DNA from 3 places in the Methylobacterium sp. XJLW genome. Region 3 is predicted to be linked to each of the others. Evidence: predicted binding sites of a transcription regulator. Region 3 holds the regulator's gene; each other region holds the start of a gene.
What was found. The regulator HrcA, encoded in region 3, represses chaperone genes, less so after heat shock. The targets are predictions, from matches to a motif close to GTTAGCACTCNCNNNNNGNGAGTGCTAAC.

Region 1: the regulator HrcA is predicted to act here: its motif matches at 2,468-2,496, upstream of groES (co-chaperone GroES).
Region 2: the regulator HrcA is predicted to act here: its motif matches at 5,801-5,829, upstream of A3862_RS11165 (co-chaperone GroES).

What each region holds. Positions count from the first base shown of each region.
Region 1 covers NZ_CP016429.1:6,209,862-6,217,751, forward strand. The annotation lists gene A3862_RS28810 (methyl-accepting chemotaxis protein) at 1-1,160, opposite strand, end outside; gene A3862_RS28815 (CorA family divalent cation transporter) at 1,367-2,353, opposite strand; gene groES (co-chaperone GroES) at 2,567-2,857, shown strand; gene groL (chaperonin GroEL) at 2,932-4,572, shown strand; gene A3862_RS28830 (hypothetical protein) at 4,679-5,008, opposite strand; gene fae (5,6,7,8-tetrahydromethanopterin hydro-lyase) at 5,382-5,894, opposite strand; gene A3862_RS28840 (triphosphoribosyl-dephospho-CoA synthase) at 6,133-6,966, opposite strand; gene A3862_RS28845 (ATP-grasp domain-containing protein) at 6,993-7,890, opposite strand, start outside.
Region 2 covers NZ_CP016429.1:2,416,557-2,424,446, forward strand. The annotation lists partial or broken gene istB (IS21-like element ISMdi7 family helper ATPase IstB) at 84-925, opposite strand; partial or broken gene istA (IS21-like element ISMdi7 family transposase) at 922-2,419, opposite strand; gene A3862_RS11155 (transglutaminase-like domain-containing protein) at 2,549-3,364, opposite strand; gene groL (chaperonin GroEL) at 3,660-5,312, opposite strand; gene A3862_RS11165 (co-chaperone GroES) at 5,411-5,698, opposite strand; gene rsgA (ribosome small subunit-dependent GTPase A) at 6,047-7,081, shown strand; gene A3862_RS11175 (NAD(P)H-binding protein) at 7,330-7,890, shown strand, end outside.
Region 3 covers NZ_CP016429.1:3,745,768-3,753,657, forward strand. The annotation lists gene A3862_RS17390 (MFS family transporter) at 1-1,073, opposite strand, end outside; gene A3862_RS17395 (DUF1236 domain-containing protein) at 1,538-2,119, shown strand; gene A3862_RS17400 (methyl-accepting chemotaxis protein) at 2,378-4,375, shown strand; gene hrcA (heat-inducible transcriptional repressor HrcA) at 4,389-5,444, opposite strand; gene rph (ribonuclease PH) at 5,612-6,325, shown strand; gene rdgB (RdgB/HAM1 family non-canonical purine NTP pyrophosphatase) at 6,322-6,951, shown strand; gene hemW (radical SAM family heme chaperone HemW) at 6,990-7,890, shown strand, end outside.

The DNA.
Region 1 (7,890 bases), 2.5 Mb from region 3:
GCCTTGGCGGTCTGCTCTGCGAGCGCCTTGACCTCGGAGGCCACCACCGCGAAGCCGCGGCCGGCGGCCCCCGCCCGCGCCGCCTCGATGGTCGCATTCAGCGCCAGGAGATTGGTCTGGTCGGCGATCGACTTGATCATGCTGACCACCGCGTCGACCTTGCGGGCATTCTCGGCGAGCTGGCGCATGGTCGCGTCCGTGGTCCCGGCCTGCGCGGCGATCTGCTGCGCGCGCTCCGAGACGCGCCCGACCTGACCGGAAATCTCCTGGATCGCGCCGTTCATCTGCTCGGAGTTCGCCGCGACCGACGAGGCCTTGTGCCGTGCGGATTCGGCGGACTGCATCAGCCCTTCGGCCGAGTTCTGCATCTCCTGGATGGCCGAGCCCACCGCCTCGACCACCCGCTTGACATCGGTCTCCATGTTCACCTGCGCGGTGACCACGGCCCAGGTCAGCATCGGCCCGAGATACTGACCCTTCTCGTCGTTCACGGCCGTGACGCGCAGGTTCAGGGTCTCGGGTCCGACCTTGATCTTGGTGGAGTGCGGCAGCCGGCTCGCATCCGCCAGCATGGTGCGCTGGTGGCTCGGATTCTTGTGGAAGATGTCGAACGACCGGCCGAGCATCTCGTCGACTTTCACCGGCAGATGCTGGTCGATCGTCCCGAGGGTCCGGCGCGAGGTGGCGTTCATATAGTCGATCTTGAAATCGTTCTTGAGGTCGGCCGTCATGACGGCCACCGGAACGTTGTCGATCATGGTCAGGAGCCGGTTGATCTCCTTCTTCTTGGCGGAGATGTCCGAGGCGAACTTGACCACCTTCACGGGCCGGCCACGGGCGTCGAGGACGGGATTGTATGTCGCCTCCAGCCAGACCGAGTTGCCGTCCTTGTCCAGGCGGAGGAACTCGCCGGTGACGTACTGGCCGACCTTCAGCTTGTCCCAGAATTCCGTATACTCCGCGGTCTCGGCATAAGCCCTATCCACGAAGAGACGGTGGTGCCGGTTCTGAATATCCGGCAGATCATACTTCATCAGCTTCAAGAAATTCTTGTTCGCATGGACGACGTTTCCGTCCATCGAAAACTCGATGATCGCGAGCGAACGATCCAGGGCATCGATCTTGGCCTGGGCTTCGTTGAAAGTCGTACGGTTGAACATTTCGACACTCGCATTCCTCGCCCGCGGGTATCGCATCGCAGCGTTAATGAACTCTTTCTTGCTGCGTTATGCTGGTCTCCGTTTGGCGGCAGGCAATCGAAGACTTTTGATCGCGATGACGGAGTGCCTTCGAGGTCGGGGTAGATGATTTCCGCGCCACTAACACTTGGCGAGACGCTTTTTGTGCTGTTAAAACGGTCTGAATATCAGAACCAACCGCGCATTCGAAAGTATACTATAGGCGCTATGGCGCTGAAAAGGATCAGGCCGAGCGCGTAGGGATAGCCGAGAGTCCAGTCCAGCTCCGGCATGTGCTTGAAGTTCATGCCGTAGATCGACGCGATCAAGGTTGGCGGGACGCCGACCACCGAGACGACGGTGAGCACCCGGAAGACGTTGTTCTGCTCGATGGTGATGAGGCCGAGGGCCGCGTCGAGCAGGAACTGCACGTTCTCAGCGAGGCGCGTCTCGAACTCGTCGAGGGATTCGATGTCCCGCTTGATCGTCTCGAAGCGCGCGTCCTCCGGCAGGCCGATGCCGTCGCAGGCTGCGGCGACGAACGGCACGATCCGTTCGAGCCCGAGCAGACTGGCGCGGATCTTCCCCAGGACCTTTCCGCGGTTGCTGATGCCCCGCAGAATCCGGCGCAGGGCGAGGTCGCGGCGCCGGGGCGGCGGGCTCTCCAGGCGCCGCCGCTCGGCACCGCGGACGTCGAAGTCGAAGATCCGGGTCGAGAGCGTGTCGAGTTCCGATCCCATGTCCTCCAGGGCGTCCGCGAGGCTGTCGACCAGCTCCTCCAGGACGACGAGGAAGATCTCGCTCGGGGTCGTGCTGCCATCGCCCTCCGCGATGCGCTTCGCGGAGGAGTCGAAGGCGCGCAGGTCGTGAAAGCGGATCGTGACGAAGTGGTCCTTGGTCAGCAGGAAGCCCAGCGGCTTCACCTGCGACGCGCTCTGCTCGAAGGTGATCATCGGCGTCGAGAGCGACAGGCCGCCCTTCACCCGGCGCAGGCGACTCGACGTCTCGACCTCCGACAGCGCCGCCCGGGACGGCACGCGCAGACCGGTCGCCGCCTCGACCGCTTTGGCTTCCTCCGGGCTCGGGTCGTTCAGGTCGAGCCATACCGTATGGCGCGCGATCGGGCTGCCGGGTTGCAACGCCACCGGGCCTTCGGGTCCGTGCAGGCTCAACATGACGGCGCATTATCCATGGGGCGAGAAGGAAGGCCGCCGGCGCGTCATCGCACCGTCGCGCGGGGGTGCGACAGCCTTGACTCGGAACCGCAGCGAGCCTATCTCGCCGCCGTCTTTGGCACTCGCCGAGACAGAGTGCTAACAGTCGAGTTCGCGAGCGGTCCCGCCGGCCGCATCAACGCCAACTCCAGACCTGAAGCAAGAGGGCAGCTCATGAAGTTCCGTCCGCTGCACGACCGCGTGGTCGTCCGTCGCATCGAGAGCGAGGAGAAGACCAAGGGCGGCATCATCATCCCGGACACCGCCAAGGAGAAGCCGCAGGAAGGCGAGATCGTCGCCGTCGGTCCCGGCGCCCGCGACGAGCAGGGCCGCGTCAACCCGCTCGACGTCAAGGCCGGCGACCGCGTCCTGTTCGGCAAGTGGTCCGGCACCGAGGTCAAGATCGACGGTCAGGACCTCCTGATCATGAAGGAATCCGACATCATGGGCGTCGTCGCCGTCTGATCGGATCACCTCTCACCGCCCTTTGAGACTTTCCATAGTCTTGGGGCGCAACCCAACCAGATAAGAGGCACACAATGGCAGCGAAAGACGTTCGTTTCTCCGCCGACGCCCGCGACAAGATGCTGCGCGGCGTCGACATCCTCGCAGACGCGGTGAAGGTGACGCTCGGCCCGAAGGGCCGCAACGTCGTGATCGAGAAGAGCTTCGGCGCCCCGCGCATCACCAAGGACGGCGTCACCGTCGCCAAGGAGATCGAGCTCGCCGACCGCTTCGAGAACATGGGCGCCCAGATGGTGCGCGAAGTGGCCTCGAAGACCAACGACATCGCGGGTGACGGCACCACCACCGCGACCGTGCTGGCCCAGGCCATCGTCCGCGAGGGCGCCAAGTACGTCGCCGCCGGCATCAACCCGATGGACCTGAAGCGCGGCATCGACCTCGCCACCCAGGCTGCGGTGAAGGACATCATCGCCCGCGCCAAGAAGGTCTCGACCTCCGACGAGGTCGCCCAGGTCGGCACGATCTCCGCCAACGGCGACAAGGAGATCGGCGAGATGATCGCCCACGCCATGCAGAAGGTGGGCAACGAGGGCGTCATCACGGTCGAGGAGGCCAAGACCGCCGAGACCGAGCTCGACGTCGTCGAAGGCATGCAGTTCGACCGCGGCTACCTGTCCCCGTACTTCATCACGAATGCGGAGAAGATGGTCGCCGAGCTCGAGGATCCCTACATCCTCATCCACGAGAAGAAGCTCTCCTCGCTCCAGGCGATGCTGCCGGTGCTCGAGGCCGTGGTCCAGACCGGCAAGCCGCTCCTGATCATCGCCGAGGACATCGAGGGTGAGGCGCTCGCCACGCTCGTCGTCAACAAGCTCCGCGGCGGCCTGAAGGTCGCGGCCGTGAAGGCGCCGGGCTTCGGTGACCGCCGCAAGGCGATGCTCGAGGACATCGCGATCCTGACCAAGGGCCAGATGATCGCCGAGGACCTCGGCATCAAGCTCGAGAACGTGACGCTCCCGATGCTCGGCCGCGCCAAGCGCGTGCGGATCGAGAAGGAGAACACCACGATCATCGACGGCGTCGGCGAGAAGGCCGACATCGAGGGCCGGATCAGCCAGATCAAGGCGCAGATCGAGGAGACCACCTCGGACTACGACCGCGAGAAGCTCCAAGAGCGTCTGGCCAAGCTCGCGGGCGGCGTCGCGGTGATCCGCGTCGGCGGCGCGACCGAGGTCGAGGTCAAGGAGAAGAAGGACCGCGTCGACGACGCCCTCAACGCCACCCGCGCGGCGGTCGAGGAAGGCATCGTCCCCGGCGGCGGCACCGCGCTCCTGCGCGCCAAGAAGGCGGTCGCTGCCCTGAAGTCCGACATTCCGGACGTCCAGGCCGGCATCAAGATCGTCCTCAAGGCTCTCGAGGCCCCGATCCGCCAGATCGCCCAGAACGCGGGCGTCGAGGGCTCGATCGTGGTCGGCAAGATCACCGACAAGGCGGACTCCGAGACCTACGGCTTCAACGCCCAGACCGAAGAGTACGTCGACATGATCCAGGCCGGCATCGTCGACCCGGCCAAGGTGGTGCGCACCGCCCTGCAGGACGCGGCCTCGGTCGCCGGCCTGCTGGTGACCACCGAGGCGATGGTCGCCGACGCCCCGAAGAAGGACAGCCCTGCTCCGGCGATGCCGGGCGGCGGCATGGGCGGCATGGACTTCTAAGTCCACGCCACCGCGCATGACGGAGGAAGGGGGTCGCCGAGAGGCGGCCCCTTTTCTTTTGGCGCTGCCGTGGCTGCTCGGCGCGCGCGGCGGAGTCTGGTCGGGCTCAGCGGCCTTGACGCGACGCCGGGGCCTGAAGGCGGGCTCGCACAGTGGCGATCAAGGATTGCCGGACACGCTCGGTCGCCTGGAAAGGGATGTCGAAGTTCAGGCTGTGGTAGATCAGGTCGCGGATACCGTCGTGATCGGGGTCTCCGCCGCCGCCCTCGATGACGTCGAGGATCCAGGCATGGATCGCCGCGTGATCCGACGGATCGGGATCCGCGGCGAGGACCAGATGGCCGCCGTGCATCCAATCATCGCGCAGGGCTCCGGATTCTTCGGCGGCTGTTGGCATGACCTGACCTTGCGGCTCTGATTGGCGCGGCCGCGACAACAGAGTATCCGCGCGCCGCGATGGAGTTCTTCCACATCAACGGCGGAGCCGCGACGTCGGCGGCGCCGCCGCGTCACCGGTGCGACCGCGCCTTACCCTGCCGCGACGGCGCACAGCGGTCGAGGGGAGGTCGACGTCTCGGGCTCAGTCCGCGCGTCCGCGGTCGCGCGCGCCGACCATGACGCGTCCAGCGCGCCGGCGCCCGAAGCCCCGTCTCGCGGCGTTTCGAGTGGCGGGCGACAAACGAAAAACGGGACGGCTTTCGCCGTCCCGTTCAAAGGCTTACCTATCGGCCAAGGAAGATCGAAGCCAGTCGCTGGAGCAGGCCCCGCGGTGCGGGCGGAGGCTCGCTCTGCCCAGGACCGTCCCCGATCTAAGCGTTGGCGGCGAAGGGGTGCTGCGCCGAGTTGCGCTGCTCGGTGACCGTCGAAGCCTTCGGCTCACCGTTGACGGCGCGCTGGATCGACAGCTTGGTCGCCTCGTAGTTGTACTTCTGGATCTTGGCGTCGTCGGCCGCCTCCCAGTGGATGAACACGCCGACCAGGATGTACAGGTCGTCGGCCTCGTCCGCCGGGATGATGCCCTCGGCCACCGCGTCCTGCACGGCCTTGGCAACGCCGTGCTGGGCCGGGCCGAACATCTGGACGGCCTGACGGGCGTCGTTGATGGTGACCTTGTTGAACATCAGGGTGTTCGGCTTGCACGGCAGGTTCGGCGCGATGACCGCGAGCAGGCTGGTGAAGCCGTGCTTGTTGTTCACGAGGCCGTTGCAGAAAGCCGTCTCGGCGGGCGAGCCGCGCGGTCCGATGATGAGATCGATGTGGGCGACCTCGTTGCCCTCGCCGACGAGCGCTTCGCCGACCTGAACCTTGGTGATCTTCGCCATTCGGTGTCTCTCCCTGGATTCCGAAATAGAGCCGCGCGCCGGGCGGTGCCGCGGCCGGGAAGCCATCCTTGTTATCGGCGCCCGACCATGCCGGCCGAGCCGGATGAGCCGAGCCGGTTGGGCCGGACAGCGCGGCGGACCCTACAGCGGGGCCCAGCGGCTCACAACCCGCGCAAGGCTCTGACACGAAGGAATTTCCAACTGTCCGGTGCCGCGATCCCCGGATCGTGCGCCCCGGTCAGACCAGCCGTGCGCCGGCGGCCGCAAGGGCGTCCCAGAACAGCGTCGCGACCGTAAAATCGGCGCTCGTGCCAGGATTGATGGCCCGCGCCTTCAACGACGCGTCGAAGGCCAGCAGCGCGTCGACCGGCCGTGCGGCGAGGTCGATCCCGGCGCGAAGGGCCTCGGCCTCCCGGCGGATGCGTTCGGCCGCCGCGGCGCCGTGCTTGCGGGCGACATGGCTGTCGGGGACCGCCTGGAGAAAGGCGAGATGAATCGCGGTCGTACACCATGTGGGGTCGAGCCCCCCAGCGCGGGCCTCGGCCAGGGCCGCGAGCCCGATCGCCGGCACGTCCGCGAAGTCCGTCACGTAGGCGCGAGCGATCCGGTCCCGGTTGGCGGCCTCCGCCATTGCATCGTGCAGGGCGGCGGGCGCCGCGTGGGCGACGTCGTGGTGCTCGGCTTGGCCGAGGCCGCCCGGATTGGCGAGGCGGATGGCCGCGAAGACGGCGTCCGCATCCGTGGTGTTCAGCGTCTTGAGCGCCGTCGCGACGGTCAGGCCCCGCTCGGCCGCGACGGCCAGGGGGGCGCAGAGGAGCAGGATGCCGAGATTGGTGTTCTGGCCCACCGCCGCCATCGTGGCGGCGACGCCGTCGCGGATCCGCATGCCCACGCCGGCGCCCGCCCGGGCCAGGGCCGGCGCCGAGACATCGGCGCTGATGACGAAATCCGCCAGCACCATGCGATGGCCGGGCGCGTAGGCGTGGACATTGCCGGGCTTGAGGGCGTCGAGCTCCGCGAGGCAGGCGGCCCGGTAGAGCGTGCCGATCAGCGCCGCGTCGAGGCCGCTCATCCCGGTTCCGCTCGTGCCGGGTCCGCTCATGCCACCACGAGCCGGGGACGGCTGGCGCCGCGGGCCGCGGCGAGGAAGCCGCGCACCACCGCGGCGGCGATATCGGTCTCGCACACGGTCTGGAGGCCCGACCAGGCCGGCATGGAATTGACCTCCAGGACCGAGAACCCGCCCTCCCCGTCTTCGACGAGGTCGACGCCGGAATAATCGACGCCGACCGCGGCGGCGGCCGCCTCGGCCAACTCGGCGGCGGCGCGCGGCATCGCCCAGGGGAGCGGCCGGCCGCCCCGGTGGACGTTGGTGATCCAGCCGTCGCCCTCGCGGATCATGCCGGCGATGGCCCGTCCGTCGCAGACGAACACCCGGTAATCGCGCCACAATCCGTCCCGGCGGGGAACGTAGCGCTGGAGATAGTAGACCCGCGCCACTGCCTCCTCGTCGGGAAGGTCTTCCGGGCGCTCGATGAGGGCAAGTCCCTCGCCTTGTGACCCGAACAGCGGCTTCAGCACCAGGGGCGCACCCGGCCGTGCCTCGGCGGCGACCAGGGACGCCGCCGCCTCGCGCTTCGAGAAGACCCAGGTCTCCGGCGTCGGGAGCCCGGCCCGGTCGATGAGCAGCGACGTGGCGGCCTTGTCCACCGAGCGCTCGATCGCGGTCGGGGCGTTCCAGACGGTGACACCAGACGCGACAAGGGCGTGCAGCACCCCGAGCCGCATCGTCGTCGCCTCGAAGGTGCCGCCCGCAATGGTCCGCATCAGCACGCCGTCCGGCAGCGCGTCCGGGAAGCCCGGCACGCGCAGGGGCTCGCTGCCGCCCGTGACCACGGCGACGTCCGCCAGGGAGAACAGGACCGGCTCCACGCCGCTCGCGCGCAGGGCCGCCAGCAGGCGGTTCTTGTGCCAGGTGCCGTTATCGGCCGCGAGC
Region 2 (7,890 bases), 1.3 Mb from region 3:
AAAACCAGGCCACGGACTGCGGACAGCCTGAACGATGAAGGGGCCCGATCGGGCCTCTTCATCGTTTGTCGCGGATCGTGAGGTCAGGCTGGCCGGATCTCGCCCGTCGCGGGATCAGGGTCATCAAGGGTGGCCTGGTTTTGCTCCGCCCTGTCTGTGCGGCCCCGCCGGCTGCGGGAGGATCTGAGGCGGTAGCTGTCTCCGTTCAGGCTCAGGATGCTGACGTGATGGGTCAGCCGATCCAGCAGCGCACCGGTCAGCCGCTCCGAGCCCAGGACCGAGGTCCAGTCCTCGAACGGAAGGTTCGAGGTCACCACCGTCGAGCCGCGCTCGTAGCGCTGGGACAGGACCTCGAACAAAAGCTCGGCCCCGTCGGCGACAGCGGCACGTAGCCGAGTTCATCGACAATCAGCAACTTCACCGCGGCCAGCTCCCTCTGAAGCCGGAGCAGGCGGCGCTCGTCACGCGCCTCCATGAGCTGGTTGACCAGCGAGGCCGCCGTGGTGAACGTGACCGAGAAGCCCTTCTGGCAGGCTGCCAGTCCGAGAGCCAGGGCGATGTGCGTCTTGCCGGTGCCGGAGTTGCCGAGCGCGATGACGTTCTCCCGACCGAGGACGTAGCCGCAGCGCGCCAGCTCCAGCACGAGCATCTTGTTCAGGCTCGGGATGGCGGCGAAGTCGAAGGTGTCGAGGCTCTTCACCGCCGGGAAGCGTGCCGCCCGGATCCGGCGCTCGACCATGCGCCGTTCGCGGTCGATCAGTTCCAGCTCAACCAGCCGCAGCAGATAGCGGGGGTGGTCGAGGCCGCTCCGGGCGCAGTCCCGGGCGACCTTGTCGTACTCGCGCAGGACCGTCGGCAACTTCAACTGCTTGAGGTGATGGGCGAGCAGGACGCCCGGTGTCGTCTCATCGCCGCTCACGCTCATGCCGCCACCTCCGGCACCAGCACCGTGTAGTCGGCGGCCATCGTCGCGCGCACCGCAGGCCGGGGCAGATGCGGGTAGGCCGACAAGTCGAGCCGAGGCGGCCGCCGTTCGAGACGGGCCAGCGCGATCAACTTGACCGCATCGAAGCCAATCGCCCCGAGCCGGATCGCCTCGGTGACGGCCCAGGCCACGAGGTCCTTCGGCATCGCCTCCATCAGGCGCAGCACCTGGATGAACTCGCGCTTGCCGCGGTTGCCCATGCGCGCCTCCAGAAGGTGGCGCAGGTGCTGGAACGCCTCGGGCAGATCCCAGCCCTGGAGTGCCGCGGCTTGGTCGAGGGCGTTCGGCTTGGTCTCGATCAGCGCGAGGTAGTGCAGAGGTTCGGCGACGAAAACGCCGCTGCCGTAGCTGCGCGGGTGCCGGGCGATCTCGACCCCCGCACACAGGATCACGACTTCCTCGACGAAGCCCTTCACCAGCACGTCCGGAAGCCGTAGGTGGTCGGCACCGAGTAGTCGTTGCCGCGATAGCGCACCAGCGCGGTCGACGAGACGCGCCCGGCCCTCTTCTCGCACGGCTCCAGCGGCACCGCCGGCAGGGCTCGCAGAACCACTCGATCGGCCATGAGCCGCGTTCCGATGCTCTCGGGATGCCGCCCGGCGCACTCGTTCTGCCGAGCTCGGCAGCGGCGCTCCAGGTCAGCGTTCAGCGCCTCGAACGAGGCCGCCTCCGGAGCCGGGGTCATGAAGTGGGACCGGGCGAACTTGACCAGCCCCTCGACCTTGCCCTTGTCGTTGCCCCTGCCCGGACGGCCGAAGCGATCCCGGAACAGGCAGTGGCTCACCAACTCGGTGAAGGCGCGCGTACGCTCACGCTGTCCGTCGCCGCAGATCTTGGCCACTGCGATTTTGGTGTTGTCGTACAGGATCGACAGAGGCACGCCGCCGAAGAAGGCGAAGGCGGCGACATGCCCGTCGAGAAAAGCTTCGGTGGTCTCCCGCGGATACGCCTTCACGAAGCAGGCGTCGGAGTGCGGCAGATCCATGCAGAAGAAATGGATCTTGCGGCGCACGCCAGCGATGGTGGCGACCGCCTCGCCAAAATCGACCTGGGCATGGCCGGGCGGGTGGGCGAGCGGCACGAAAGTCTCCTGCCCCGTGCTCGGCAGATCCGTACGTGGTCCTTCACCACGGTATAGCCACCGGCATAGCCGTGCTCGTCGCGTAGGCGCTCGAAGATCCGCTTGGCCGTATGGCGTTGCTTGAGCGGTGCAGTCCGGTCCGCCTCAAGGATCGCCGCGATCACTGGCAGAAGAGGCCCGAGCTTCGGCTTCTCGACCGGCTTCGAGCGTGTGTAGCCCGGCGGCAACGAGAACCGACACATCTTGGCGATCGTCTCTCGGCTCAACCCGAAGACCCGAGCCGCCTCACGCCGGGACTGGCCCTCGATGAACACGAACTGCCGAACGGCTGCGTAGACTTCCACGACGAACATCCTCGGCTCCTCTCGAAAGAGAAGCCTCTCCACTGGCCGGCTTTTACACCGCCCGCATCAGCACAAAGCCGACGCTCCAGTGGATGGTTTTGTCACCGCCCTACACATCGGCTTCGATACGGCGCCGGTTCAGGCCGGGCCGGGCGCTTCTTCCGTCGTCACGCGAAACCCGGTGAGATCGTTGGGCCCGAAGGTGAGCGTCAACGGCACGTCCGCGGCGTCGCGCCCATAGGCGATCAGGATCCGGCCGATCCGGGAGCTGTTGTTGCGAGGGTCGAAGGTATGCCAACGGCCACCGAGATACACTTCCATCCAGGCGGCGAAATCACCGGGCGCATGCGGCAGCGGCAGGCCGATGTCGCTGACATAGCCGTTGCAGTAGCGCGTCGGGATGTTGAGGCAGCGGCAGAACGCGATCGCCAAATGCGCATAGTCGCGGCAGACGCCCCGCTGCTCCTCGAAGACATCGAAGGCCGTGCGGGTTGCGCGCGCGTGCTCATACCCGAAGGCGATCCGATCATGCACATAGTCGCAGATCGCCTGCACCCGTCCCCAGCCGGGCGGGACATGTCCGAACAGATCCCACGCGATGGCGGAGAGGCGATCCGTCTCGCAGTACCGGCTGCCGAGGAGAAACAGCACGCTGTCCGAAGGCAGCTTCTCGACCGGGATCTCCGGAGCGTCGAGTTCCTGCAGATCCCCGCTGCCGTGGTCCCGCACGACCGTGTCGGTCTTGAGCATGAAGCGCCCCGCCGGAGCGACCATACGGGAGCACCAATTCCCGAAGCTGTCGCGATAGCCCTCCAGGGGAACGGCCGGGCTCGTGATCAGGTAATCGGGCCGTTCGAGGTCAGGGAAGCGCGATGCGTGGACGTTGAGCGTCGCGATGACGGGCGTGGGCTGCGGAAACTCGTAAGTCATCTCGCAGCCGACAAGAATGCGCATGTGCTCTCTCCTCGATGGCAACCGCGAGATCGGCGCGGGTCATGCCGACAGGACGAATTTCGCAGGGCCCTCGTCGGCGCGATCGCCCTGCGAGCCAACGCATCCGTCACGAGGATGAGGCGCCCGGAGCGAACGGCACAAGCTTGCCGGTTTCAGCCCGGCGGAGGCGGCAGCGGTCGATAGCGAGAGAAGGTCGGTCCAGCCCGTCGATCCACCCCCTCGTGTTGCGCCGAAGCGCCCTCCGGCGATCCGCCTGTCGGCGTGCCGGAGGGCGCTTCGGACCTGTTTCGGCCGGTTAGAAATCCATGCCGCCCATGCCGCCCATGCCGCCCATGCCGCCGCCGGCGGGCATGGCCGGAGCCTCCTTGCGCGGCGCCTCGGAGATCATCGCCTCGGTGGTCACCAGCAGGCCGGCGACTGAGGCCGCGCCCTGAATGGCCGCGCGCACCACCTTGGTCGGGTCGACGATGCCGGCCTTGAGCATGTCGACATACTCTTCGGTCTGGGCGTTGAAGCCGTAGGTCTCCGAGCTGTTGGCCAGGATCTTACCGACCACGATCGAGCCCTCGACGCCCGAGTTCTGGGCGATCTGACGGATCGGGGCCTCGAGAGCCTTGAGGACGATCTTGATGCCGGCCTGGACGTCGGGGTTGTCGTTCGCGAGCCCCTGGACGGCGGCCTTGGCGCGCAGGAGCGCGGTGCCGCCGCCGGGGACGATGCCTTCCTCGACCGCCGCGCGGGTGGCGTGCAGCGCGTCGTCGACGCGGTCCTTCTTCTCCTTGACCTCGACCTCGGTCGAACCGCCGACGCGGATCACCGCGACGCCGCCCGCGAGCTTGGCCAGGCGCTCCTGCAGCTTCTCGCGGTCGTAGTCCGAGGTGGTCTCCTCGATCTGCGCCTTGATCTGGCTGATCCGGCCCTCGATGTCGGTCTTCTCGCCGGCGCCGTCGATGATCGTGGTGGTCTCCTTCTCGATCCGCACGCGCTTGGCGCGGCCGAGCATCGGGAGCGTCACGTTCTCGAGCTTGATGCCGAGGTCCTCGGCGATCATCTGGCCCTTGGTCAGGATCGCGATGTCCTCGAGCATCGCCTTGCGGCGGTCACCGAAGCCCGGCGCCTTGACGGCCGCGACCTTCAGGCCGCCGCGCAGCTTGTTCACCACCAGGGTGGCGAGCGCCTCGCCCTCGATGTCCTCGGCGATGATCAGGAGCGGCTTGCCGGTCTGGACCACGGCCTCGAGCACCGGCAGCATCGCCTGGAGCGAGGAGAGCTTCTTCTCGTGGATGAGGATGTAGGGATCCTCGAGCTCGGCGACCATCTTCTCCGCATTCGTGATGAAGTACGGGGACAGGTAGCCGCGGTCGAACTGCATGCCTTCGACGACGTCGAGCTCGGTCTCGGCGGTCTTGGCCTCTTCGACCGTGATGACGCCCTCGTTGCCCACCTTCTGCATGGCGTGGGCGATCATCTCGCCGATCTCCTTGTCGCCGTTGGCGGAGATCGTGCCGACCTGGGCGATCTCCTCGGACGAGGCGACCTTGCGGGAGCGCGCGCCGATATCCTTCACGACCGCGGCCACGGCCAGATCGATGCCGCGCTTCAGGTCCATCGGGTTCATGCCGGCGGCGACGTACTTCACGCCCTCCCGGACGATGGAGGCCGCGAGAACGGTCGCGGTCGTCGTGCCGTCACCGGCGGTGTCGCTCGACTTGGAGGCCACTTCGCGCACCATCTGGGCGCCCATGTTCTCGAACTTGTCGACGAGCTCGATCTCCTTGGCGACGGTGACGCCGTCCTTGGTGATGCGCGGGGCGCCGAAGCTCTTCTCGATCACGACGTTGCGGCCCTTCGGGCCCAGCGTCACCTTCACCGCACTGGCGAGCAGTTCGACACCGCGCAGCATCTTCTCGCGGGCATCGACCGAAAAGCGAACGTCTTTGGCGGACATGGTGGAGCACTCGTCATCTGTCGTTTGGCCCTGAGGCGCGCCACAGCGGGCGCCTCGAAGGGCAGATCGTCGTGAGGCTCTGAGCGGCCTGATCCGCGCTAGGCGACGATGCCCAGGATGTCGGATTCCTTCATGATCAGGAGGTCCTGACCGTCAATCTTGACCTCGGTGCCGGACCACTTGCCGAACAGGACGCGGTCGCCGGCCTTCACCTCGAGCGGGTTGATCTTGCCCGCCTCGTCGCGCACGCCCGGTCCAGCGGCGACGACCTCGCCCTCCTGCGGCTTCTCCTTGACCGTATCGGGAATGATGATGCCGCCCTTGGTCTTCTCCTCGCCTTCGATGCGACGGAGGACCACGCGGTCGTGCAGCGGACGGAATTTCATCGTGGTATCCTGATCGTTCCCAAGCGAGATCCAACCGACATGATTGGCGCTGTCGCGGGAAAGGCTACGGCGAGACTGTCATCGCCGCCCGATCGACGCATTGTTAGCACTCACCGAGTGGAAGTGCTAATCTTATGAATGGGCCGGAGACCGGCTCATCCGGGCATTGGGGCGCGCCTTCGCGGCCGCTCCCGATTGACCCGCGCGGCGACACGACCGTCCGCCTCCCGTGGGTATGGCCAAGGGAGACGGCGCAGGGCGACGGCGCAGGGCGACGGTCCTTGCACTCGGCCGGGCATCGACGTGCGCCTGGCGGTGGAGGGCTGGCCAGGCGCAGGATGCCATGTCATGGGCAGGGCGGTGATCGATCATCCCCCTTCCTTCCAGCCCCTGTCGCTTGCAAGCTTGGGCTGGTCCGACTTCTTCGAAGTCCAGCGTGAACCCCACGAGGCCGATCTCGCCCCGATGCGGATCGCGACGCTTCACCGGTCTCGCTTGACCGCCCTGTCGGAGGCCGGATCCGTCGAACTGACGCTCGCGATCCACGCCAGCACGAGCGACTTCACCGTGGGCGATTGGGTTCTCGTCGATCCACGAACCCAGACCGTGCATCGCCGTCTCAGCCGCAGGACGGTCATGGAGCGCCGCACCGAAGGCAGCCGGACCCTTCAGGCCGCTGCGGCCAATGTCGACACGCTGTTCATCGTCACCTCCTGCAACGCCGATTTCAATCCGGCGCGACTGGAGCGCTATATGGCTCTGGCCAATCAAGGCGGCACAATTCCGGTGATCCTCCTCACCAAGGCCGACACGACAGCCGATCTGGGAACCTACCAGCGCCAAGCGTCCGAGTTGCAGCGCGGGCTCGACGTCGTAACCCTCAACCCCCGTCTCTCCGCGGCTGCAGACGCCCTCGCTCCGTGGTGTGGGCTGGGGCAGACCGTGGCGCTGGTCGGCTCCTCCGGCGTCGGCAAATCGACGCTGGTGAACACGCTGGTCGGTCCCGGTCAGGCCCAGGCCCAGCTGACCGGCGGCATTCGCGAGCACGATGCCAAGGGACGCCATACGACCACATCGCGTTCGCTGCATGCCATCGCCGACGGCGGCTGGGTCATCGACACGCCGGGGATGCGCACGCTGCATGTCAGCGGCGCCGCGGAAGGGATCGAAACGCTGTTCGCCGAGATCATCGAACGCGCGCCCCTGTGCCGATACCGCGACTGCACCCACACAAGCGAACCCGGGTGCGCCGTGCAGGCTGCCGTCGCGGACGGCAGCCTCGCACCTGAGCGGCTGATCCGTTGGCGCAAGCTGTTCGACGAGAACCGGACCAATACACCGACACCGGCTGGTCCACGCAGCCACCGACGTCCTCGCAGGTAGGCTGCGGCCCTGACTGTCCCGCTGCCGCGAGAGCGGGCGCCGGCGGCGCGCTCCGTGCTATGACGCCGGCATGACGCGCTGACCCTTCGCCCACACCCGTGGCAATCCAGGCTGCGAAGGCGGCCTCCTGTTCGGGTGGATCGATACGGTCTCGTCACAACGACCGGACATGCCGGAACCCTGAGTGGCTGGATAAGGTGAGCGTGACCGGAGACCAATCGGACGCGTTGCGCCCGCGACGCGTCGCCGTGCTCGGTGGCACCGGGACGATCGGGCGCGCGACGGTGCGCGCGCTGGTGTCACGGGGCCATGACGTGGTCTGCTTCGTCAGGCGTCGCGCCGACATCGACGACCCGTCAGGGCCGCCCGCGTGCTCCCGACTGCCTCCGGGCGCGACCGCAAGGGTGGTGGATGTGACCGATCCATCGTCCCTCGCCGAGGCGGGTTTCCGCGCCGAGCCGTTCGACGTCCTGGTCTCGTGTCTCGCCTCGCGCACGGGCTTGCCCGACGACGCCTGGGCGATCGATTATCGCGCGCATGTAAGTGCGTTGCACGCCGGGAAGGCGGCCGGCGTGACCCACGTCATCCTTCTCTCGGCGATCTGCGTCCAGAAGCCGGTCCTGGCGTTCCAGCATGCCAAGCGCGCGTTCGAGGGCGTTCTGGCCGCGTCGGGCCTCGATTACACGATCGTACGACCAACGGCCTTCTTCAAATCACTGTCGGGGCAAATCGATCGTTTGAAACGCGGGAAGTCGTTCCTGATTTTCGGCGACGGCACGCTGACGGCCTGCAAACCGATCAGCGACGAC
Region 3 (7,890 bases):
CCCGTGTAGAACGAGACGACCGCGAGCCCGAGGGTGATCAGCGCGAAGGCCAGATAGGGATCCTTGTTGGTGCCGAGCGCCGTCATCAGCGGCACCACCATGAGTGTGCCGAGGCCGCTGTAGAGCAGCATGTTCGCCTTGCGGCCGATCTTGTCGGACAGCGCGCCGAAGATCGGCTGGATGATCATGTAGACGAACAGCACCACCGTCATCGTCTGCGAAGCCGAAGTCTTCGGCATGCCGGCGGTGTTGACGAGATACTTCTGCATATACGTCGTGAAGGTGTAGAAGCTCAGGGAGCCGCCCGCCGTGTAGGCCACGACGACCAGGAACGCCCGCCAGTGCTTCGACAGCTCGGCGAAGGTGCCGGCAGTCTCCTTGTCACTGCTGTCCTTGGTCTCGGCCAAGGAGCGTCGCAGATAGAGTGCGACGACCGCCAGCCCGGCGCCGATGAAGAACGGGATGCGCCAGCCCCAGGCGGTCAGTTCCGGGCCGGTCATCACCGCCTGGAGCAGGACCAGGACCAGCGAGGCCAGGAGCTGGCCACCGATCAGCGTGACGTACTGGAAGGAGGCGAAGAAACCGCGCCGGCCCTTGATCGCGACTTCGCTCATGTAGGTTGCAGAGGTGCCGTATTCGCCGCCGACGGACAGGCCTTGGAGCATGCGGGCGAGGAGCAGCAGCACCGGGGCCAGGGTACCGACATGCTCGTAGGTCGGCAGGATGCCGATCAGCAGCGAGCCGAAGCACATCAGCAGCACCGAGACGACCATCGAGGTCCGGCGTCCGACACGATCGGCGATGCGCCCGAACAGCCAGCCGCCGACCGGTCGCATGAAGAAGCCGACCGCGAAGATGCCCGCGGTCTGGAGGAGCTGGCTGGTGGAATCGCCCTTCGGAAAGAAGGCTGGCGCGAAGTAGAGGGCGAAGAACGCGTAACAGTAAAAATCGTACCATTCGACGAGATTGCCCGAGGACGATCCGACGATGGCCCAGATGCGGCGCTTGCGGTCTGCGGCGTCATCGTGGGCGCTCGGTGCGATACCGATCGTATCGTCGCGCGAGGCGGACATGGCGTCTCCGTCGATCAATCTCGATGCCGGCCTGGGCCGGTCTCTACTTGGTGCGGCGCGACGTTACAGGTGACGGGCCTGATCGCAAGACCGTGAGCGGACTTAGCCGAGGACAGCGAGCGCGGGTGTCACCGGCCGCATGGCCACGACGCCGCGGGACGGAACGGTTCGCCCCGAGGCCCGTTGCGGGCCGGCATGGGCGTCGGGGATTGTCCGACGGCCGCAGGAGGAGAGGCCATGAAGCGCATTCTGAGAGACACGGTTGCGGCGGCCATCGTCGTGGCCGGAGCGGCAACGGCATTCGCGCAGGGCGGCCCAGGCGGCGGGGCGGCCCCGGCGGCGGCGGACCCGGCGGTCCCGGTGGAGCTGCCGGCGCAGGCGCCGGTCCGGCCGGTGGCGGCGGCGCTGGCGGCGGCGCTGGCGGCGGGATGCGGGGCGGTGCCGGCGGCGCGGACGGCGGCGCGATGCGCGGGCCTGGCGGTGCCGAGGGCGGTCCGCGCGGCGCCGAGCCGGGTGGACCGGCGGGTCGTGGTGCCGAGGGACCGGGCCGCCCGGATGGCGCCGCCGAGCGCGACGGATCGTCCGGTCGGGCCGGCCCGGCCGCGAAGCCCGATGCCGGTGATCGCGGTGATCGCGGTGACCGGGGCGAGCGCGGTGCCCGTGAACCCGGTGCCGGCGGCGAGCGCGGCAATCGCGACGCAGCCGGCCCCGATCGGGGCGGCCGCGGTCCGGCTGGCGAGCGGGGCGGACGTGCCGGCGCCCGCGAGGGCGGCGCCGTTCGCGGTGCGGTCGGCCGCCTCGATACCCGGCAGCGGACCGAGTTCCGCAGCTCGATCACCCGCCTGGGCGTGTCGCCGCTCCGGGACGTGGCCTTCGGTCTCGCGGTCGGCACCGCGATCCCGCGGTCGGTGACCCTGCACCGGCTGCCGCCGGCGATCATCTCGATCGTGCCGGAATACGAGGGCTACGAGTTCATCCTCGTGCGCGACGACATCGTGATCATCGACCCCGACACCTACGAGATCGTGGACGTGATCCCGGCCTAACGCCTGGCCGCGCGTCGGTCGAAACGGCTCTTCCGGCCGCCGACACACCGGCGCAAGCAAAGCACACGATCATCACCGTCGATCCGGTCCGCGCCCGACAAGGCGCGGACCGGCTTTGCGCGGGGAATGGTGTCACGCCCGATCGACGTCCTGATCCATGCCATCCACGATCTGATAAAAAGAACACAGACGCCACAGGTCGCGGTTTAGGTTTGAATTTGGCCTCGTCAGGCGCGACTCCTGAAGATCGGGGTGTGCATGTCGATTGAAATCGGTGGCTTTTCTGGAGCGGCACGCCAGGTACGCGTCGGGATATCGGGTCGCGCGACACTCCTGATTCTCGCGATCGTATCGGCGGCCCTCGTCGCCTGTTCGTCCTATCTGTACCTGTCCCAGTCCAGCACCCTGCAGGGCGACGTCGACGCCAGCATGTCGAGCCTGAGCGGATCTGCCGCCCGCAGCGTCGGCAACTGGCTGCGCGGCAAGCTCGATCTGACGCAGATGATGGCTCAGCAGATCACCGCTGGCGGCCGTGAGTCGGACACGGATCGGGTGCTCGACGCGCCCATCATCCGCGACTCGTTCTACGTCAGCTTCTTCGGGCGTCCGGACGGGTTCTACACCAAGATGCCCAAGGCCGAGATTCCGCCGGGTTACGATCCGCGTCAGCGTCCGTGGTACAAGGAGGCCGCCGCGACGGACGGCCCGATCCTGACCGAGCCGTACATCTCCGCCAGTCGCGGCACCTTCATCATCACGGCGGCGGCGCCGGTGAAGGATGCGGCGCACGGTCTCGGCGGCGTGGTCGGAAGCGATTTCGACGTCTCGGTTCTTGCCCGGATGATCACCGAGGTCGCGCCGGGTGACGGCGGTTATGCCTATCTGGTGTCGGGCGCGGGCACGATCCTGATCCACCCGCGGGCCGCGTTCATCGGCAAGCCCCTGTCGGAGCTGATCGACGGTCCGGTTCCCGGCATCGCCGCCGGTCGGGCGGTGGACACGCGCGAGGCGGGACGGTCCGTCCGCACGGTCTTCGCGCGCGTCCCAAACCTGCCGCCGGCGCTCGACTGGTACATCGCGCTTTCGGTCGACCACGCCACCGCGTTCGCACCCATCACGCATCTCGCGCAGAACTTGGCCATCGCAACCGCGATCACGCTGCTTCTGCTGGCCGTCACCGTCAGCCGGATGATGGCCGCGACTGTCGCACATCCCCTAGACCGACTTGTGGAAGTCCTTCAGCGCATGAGCCTCGGCGACCTCGATACCGAGATCGCCGAGGCCAGGCGCCGAGACGAGATCGGGATGGTCGGGCGGGCGGTCGAGGGTATCAAGGCCGTTGTGGCGCAGAAGGCACGTGAGCAGGAAGAGACTCGGCGCTCGGCCGAGGCGTCGGCCGCAGCGGAGCGCAAGCGGGCCATGGCGGCGCTCGCCGATGGTTTCGAAGAGGCCGTGGGCACGATCGTCGGTTCGGTGTCGTCGGCGGCGTCCGAGCTTCACGCCACCGCCCAAGCCCTGACAAACACCGCCACGCAGGCCGCGGCACGATCCAGCAGCGTCGCTGCGGCCGCCGACCAAGCCTCGACCAGCGTCCGCACCGTCGCGGTTGCGGCCGAAGAACTCGGCGCGAGCGTGCGCGAGATCGCCGGGCAGGTCGCAGGCTCGTCACGCCTCGCCCGAACGGCCGTGGACGAGGCCGACGAGACGGGACACCGCGTGCAGGCGCTGTCGGAGGCGGTATCCCGGATCAGCGACGCAGCCGGGCTGATCGCCTCGATCGCCGCGCAGACCAACCTGCTGGCCCTCAACGCCACCATCGAGGCCGCGCGGGCCGGCGAGGCCGGGCTCGGCTTCGCCGTGGTGGCGGCCGAAGTGAAGGATCTGGCTGCGCAGACCGCCCGCGCCACCGAGGAGATCAACGATCATATCGCGCGCGTCCAGGGCTCCACCGGCGAAGCCACCCGGGCACTCGACGGTATCGTCACGCGGATCCGGGACATCAACGCGGTCGCCGCGGCCGTCGCCGCCTCAGTCGAGGAGCAGGGGGCGGCCACGCAGGAGATCGTCCGCAACGTGACCCAGGCGTCAGACGGGACCGCGGACGTGACGGTGAATATCGCCGGGGTGGCCGGAGCCGCCGCGCAAACGGGCGAGGCCGCGCGACAGGTCCTGGGCTCCGCATCGGATCTGTCGCAGCACTCCGCGCGCCTCGGTGTCGAGGTCGCACGATTCCTGGATTCGGTTCGGGCGGCCTGAGGCCCGACAGGACCTACCGGCCGCCGTCCAGAAGCTTCGACACCACCCGCGCCGTATAATCCACCATCGGCACGATGCGCGCGTAGTTGAGGCGGGTCGGACCGATGACCCCGACCACGCCGACGATCTTCTGCGATCCGTCGCGGAACGGCGCCGCGATCAGCGATGACCCCGAGAGGGAGAACAGCTTGTTCTCGGAGCCGATGAAGATACGCACGCCCTCGCCGCCCTCGGCACGGGCCAGCAGGTCGATGACGTCCTTCTGGGTCTCCAGGTCGTTGAACAGCAGGCGGATCCGCTCGAGATCCTCGACCGCGCGCAGGTCGTCGAGCAGGTTGGCCTGGCCGCGAACGATCAATTGGCGCGCTTCCGTCGGCCCCACCGGCGTGGCGAGCCCCGCATCGACGAGGCGTTCGGTGATCGCGTCGAGCTCGCGCTTCATGGCCTTGCGGCCGGCCTCGATCTCGGCGCGCAGCGACCCCAGGGTGCGGCCCTGCAGGCGCGCGTTGAGGAAGTTCGTGGCCTCCTGAAGCGCACCCGCCGGAAGTCCGGGCGGCAGATCGACGATGCGGTTCTCGACGGAGCCGTCATCCGAGACGAGGATGACGAGGGCGCGGGCCGGATCGAGCCGCACGAACTCGATGTGCTTCAGATTGACGTTGGCCTTGGTGGTCAGCACCACGCCGGCCCCCCGCGAGACGCCCGACAGCATGGTCGAGGCCTCGGCCAAGGCGGAATCGAACGTGTGGCCCGAGGCTGCGGCCCGCATCTGTGCCTCGATGCGCGCCTGCTCGTCCTGGCTGACGTCGCCGAGTTCCAGCATCGCGTCGACGAAGAAACGCAGCCCGAGTTCGGTCGGGAGGCGTCCGGCCGAGGTATGCGGCGCGAAGATCAGGCCGGAATGCTCCAGATCCGCCATCACGTTCCGGATCGAGGCCGGCGACAGCGCCATCGGGAGGATCCGAGCGAGATTCCGGGAGCCCACCGGCTCGCCGGTCGTGAGATAGCTCTCGACGATCTGCCGGAAGATCTCGCGGGCGCGCTCATTGAGGGCGGCGAGGGCCTGCATGGATTGGCCGTTGGCAAAGTTGGGACTGGGGTGTGTCACGCGGTCATCCTGTAGTCCGATCATGCGCAACCGACCCGCGCGGATCAATCCGTACGGCGATGCTTGCCCGTGATGTCGCGGCGGCCTAAGAGCCCGGCCCTCGACACTCTCGACAGAAGGGGCCCGCGATGCGGCCTTCCAAGCGTGCCGCCGACGAGTTGCGGCCCGTGAGCCTGGAGCGCGCGGTTTCGCGCTACGCAGAAGGCTCGTGCCTCGTCAGCTTCGGAAATACCCGGGTGCTCTGCACCGCGTCGCTCGAAGAGCGTTCGCCCCCGTGGCTGCGCGGATCGGGCAAGGGCTGGGTCACGGCGGAGTACGCCATGCTCCCGCGTGCGACGCACGAACGCACCCGCCGCGAGGTTGGTTCCGGGAAGCCGTCGGGTCGAACGCAGGAAATCCAGCGGCTGATCGGCCGGTCCCTCCGGGCCGTCACGAACCTGCCGGCCATGGGCGAGCGTCAGGTGACGATCGATTGCGACGTCATCCAGGCCGATGGCGGCACCCGGACGGCAGCCATCACCGGCGCCTGGGTGGCGCTGCACGATTGCTTCGCCTGGATGCGGACGCGCTCGATCATCTCGGTCGATCCCCTGCGCGACCATGTCGCTGCCGTCTCGTGCGGCCTGTACAAGGGCATGCCGGTCCTCGATCTCGATTACGCCGAGGATTCCGCCGCCGAGACCGACGCCAATTTCGTGCTGACCGGGCGCGGCGGCATTGTGGAGGTGCAGGGCACCGCCGAGATGGAGCCGTTCACCCAGGAGCAGCTTCTCGAACTTCTCGGCCTCGCCCGCGCCGGCACCGAGCGGCTGGTCGCCCTGCAGAAGGAGGCCATCGCGTGAGCCGCCGCCTGACCGGGAAGGTGGTCATCGCCACGCACAATGCCGGCAAGCTCACCGAGATGCGCGAGCTGCTCGCGCCGTTCGGGGTCGAGGCGGTGTCGGCCGGCGAACTCGGGCTGCCCGAGCCCGAGGAGACCGGCACGATGTTCGCCGAGAATGCCGCCATCAAGGCGAAGGCGGCGGCCGACGCCACCGGACTGCCCGCTTTCGCGGACGATTCCGGCCTGTGCGTCGACGCCCTCGACGGAGCGCCGGGCATCTTCTCGGCCCGCTGGGCTGGTCCGAACAAGGATTTCGCGGCCGCGATGGCGCGGATCTTCGCGGAGCTCGACGACCGTGGCGCGGCCGACCGCCGGGCCCATTTCGTCTCGGCCCTGGTCCTGGCTTGGCCGGACGGCCACACCGAGCTGTTCGAAGGGCGGGTGTTCGGCGACCTCGTGGCGGCGCGGGGGACCGCCGGCTTCGGTTACGACCCGATCTTTCGGCCGGACGGGCACGCGCGCACCTTCGGCGAGATGAGCGCCGAGGAGAAGCACGGCGTCGACTGGCAGAAGGGTCAGGGGCTCTCGCACCGGGCCCGGGCCTTCGTGGCGTTGAGCCGGGCCTGTCTGGCCTCCGGTTCCTGATTGCCAAACGGCGCGGTCGCGCTCACATCCCGGTCATCATGGTATCGACCGGCCCGGACCATCCGACCCGCGACGTGGGTTTCGGAATCTACCTGCACTGGCCCTTCTGCGCGGCGAAGTGCCCGTATTGCGACTTCAACAGCCACGTCCGCCACGCGGGCGTGGACGAGCCGCGCTTCCTCGCGGCATTCCGGGCCGAGATCGCCCACACGGCCGCCCGCACCCCGGGGCGGACCGTCACCAGCATCTTCCTCGGCGGCGGGACACCCTCGCTGATGCAGCCCGCGACCGTGGCGGGCCTGCTCGACGCCGTCGCGGAACACTGGCCGGTGGCTCAAGGCGCCGAGGTCACCCTCGAGGCCAATCCGTCGAGCGTCGAGGCCGGGCGCTTCCGGGGCTACCGCGCCGCCGGGGTCAACCGGGTTTCCCTCGGCATCCAGGCCCTCGACGACGCGTCGCTCCGGACCCTCGGGCGCCTCCACGACGCCGCACAGGCCCTGGAGGCGATCACGCTGGCGCAGTCGGCCTTCGAGCGGACCTCCTTCGACCTGATCTATGCCCGGCCCGGACAGACTCCGGCGCTGTGGCGGGCGGAGCTGAAAGCGGCGCTGGCGCGGGCCGCAGAGCACCTCTCGCTCTACCAGCTCACCATCGAGCCGGGGACGCCGTTCTACGGCCTCGCCGCCGCCGGCAAACTGGTGACGCCGGACGACGAGGTCGGACGCGCCCTCTACGACGTCACCCAGGAACTTTGTGCAGAGGCCGGCCTGCCGGCTTATGAAATCTCGAACCACGCCCGGCCCGGGGCGGAGTCGCGGCACAACCTGCTCTATTGGCGCTACGGCGAGTATGCCGGCATCGGTCCCGGCGCGCACGGGCGGCTCGTGACGGCGGGGGGACGGATCGGGACCGTCACCGAGCGGTCGCCGGAATCCTGGC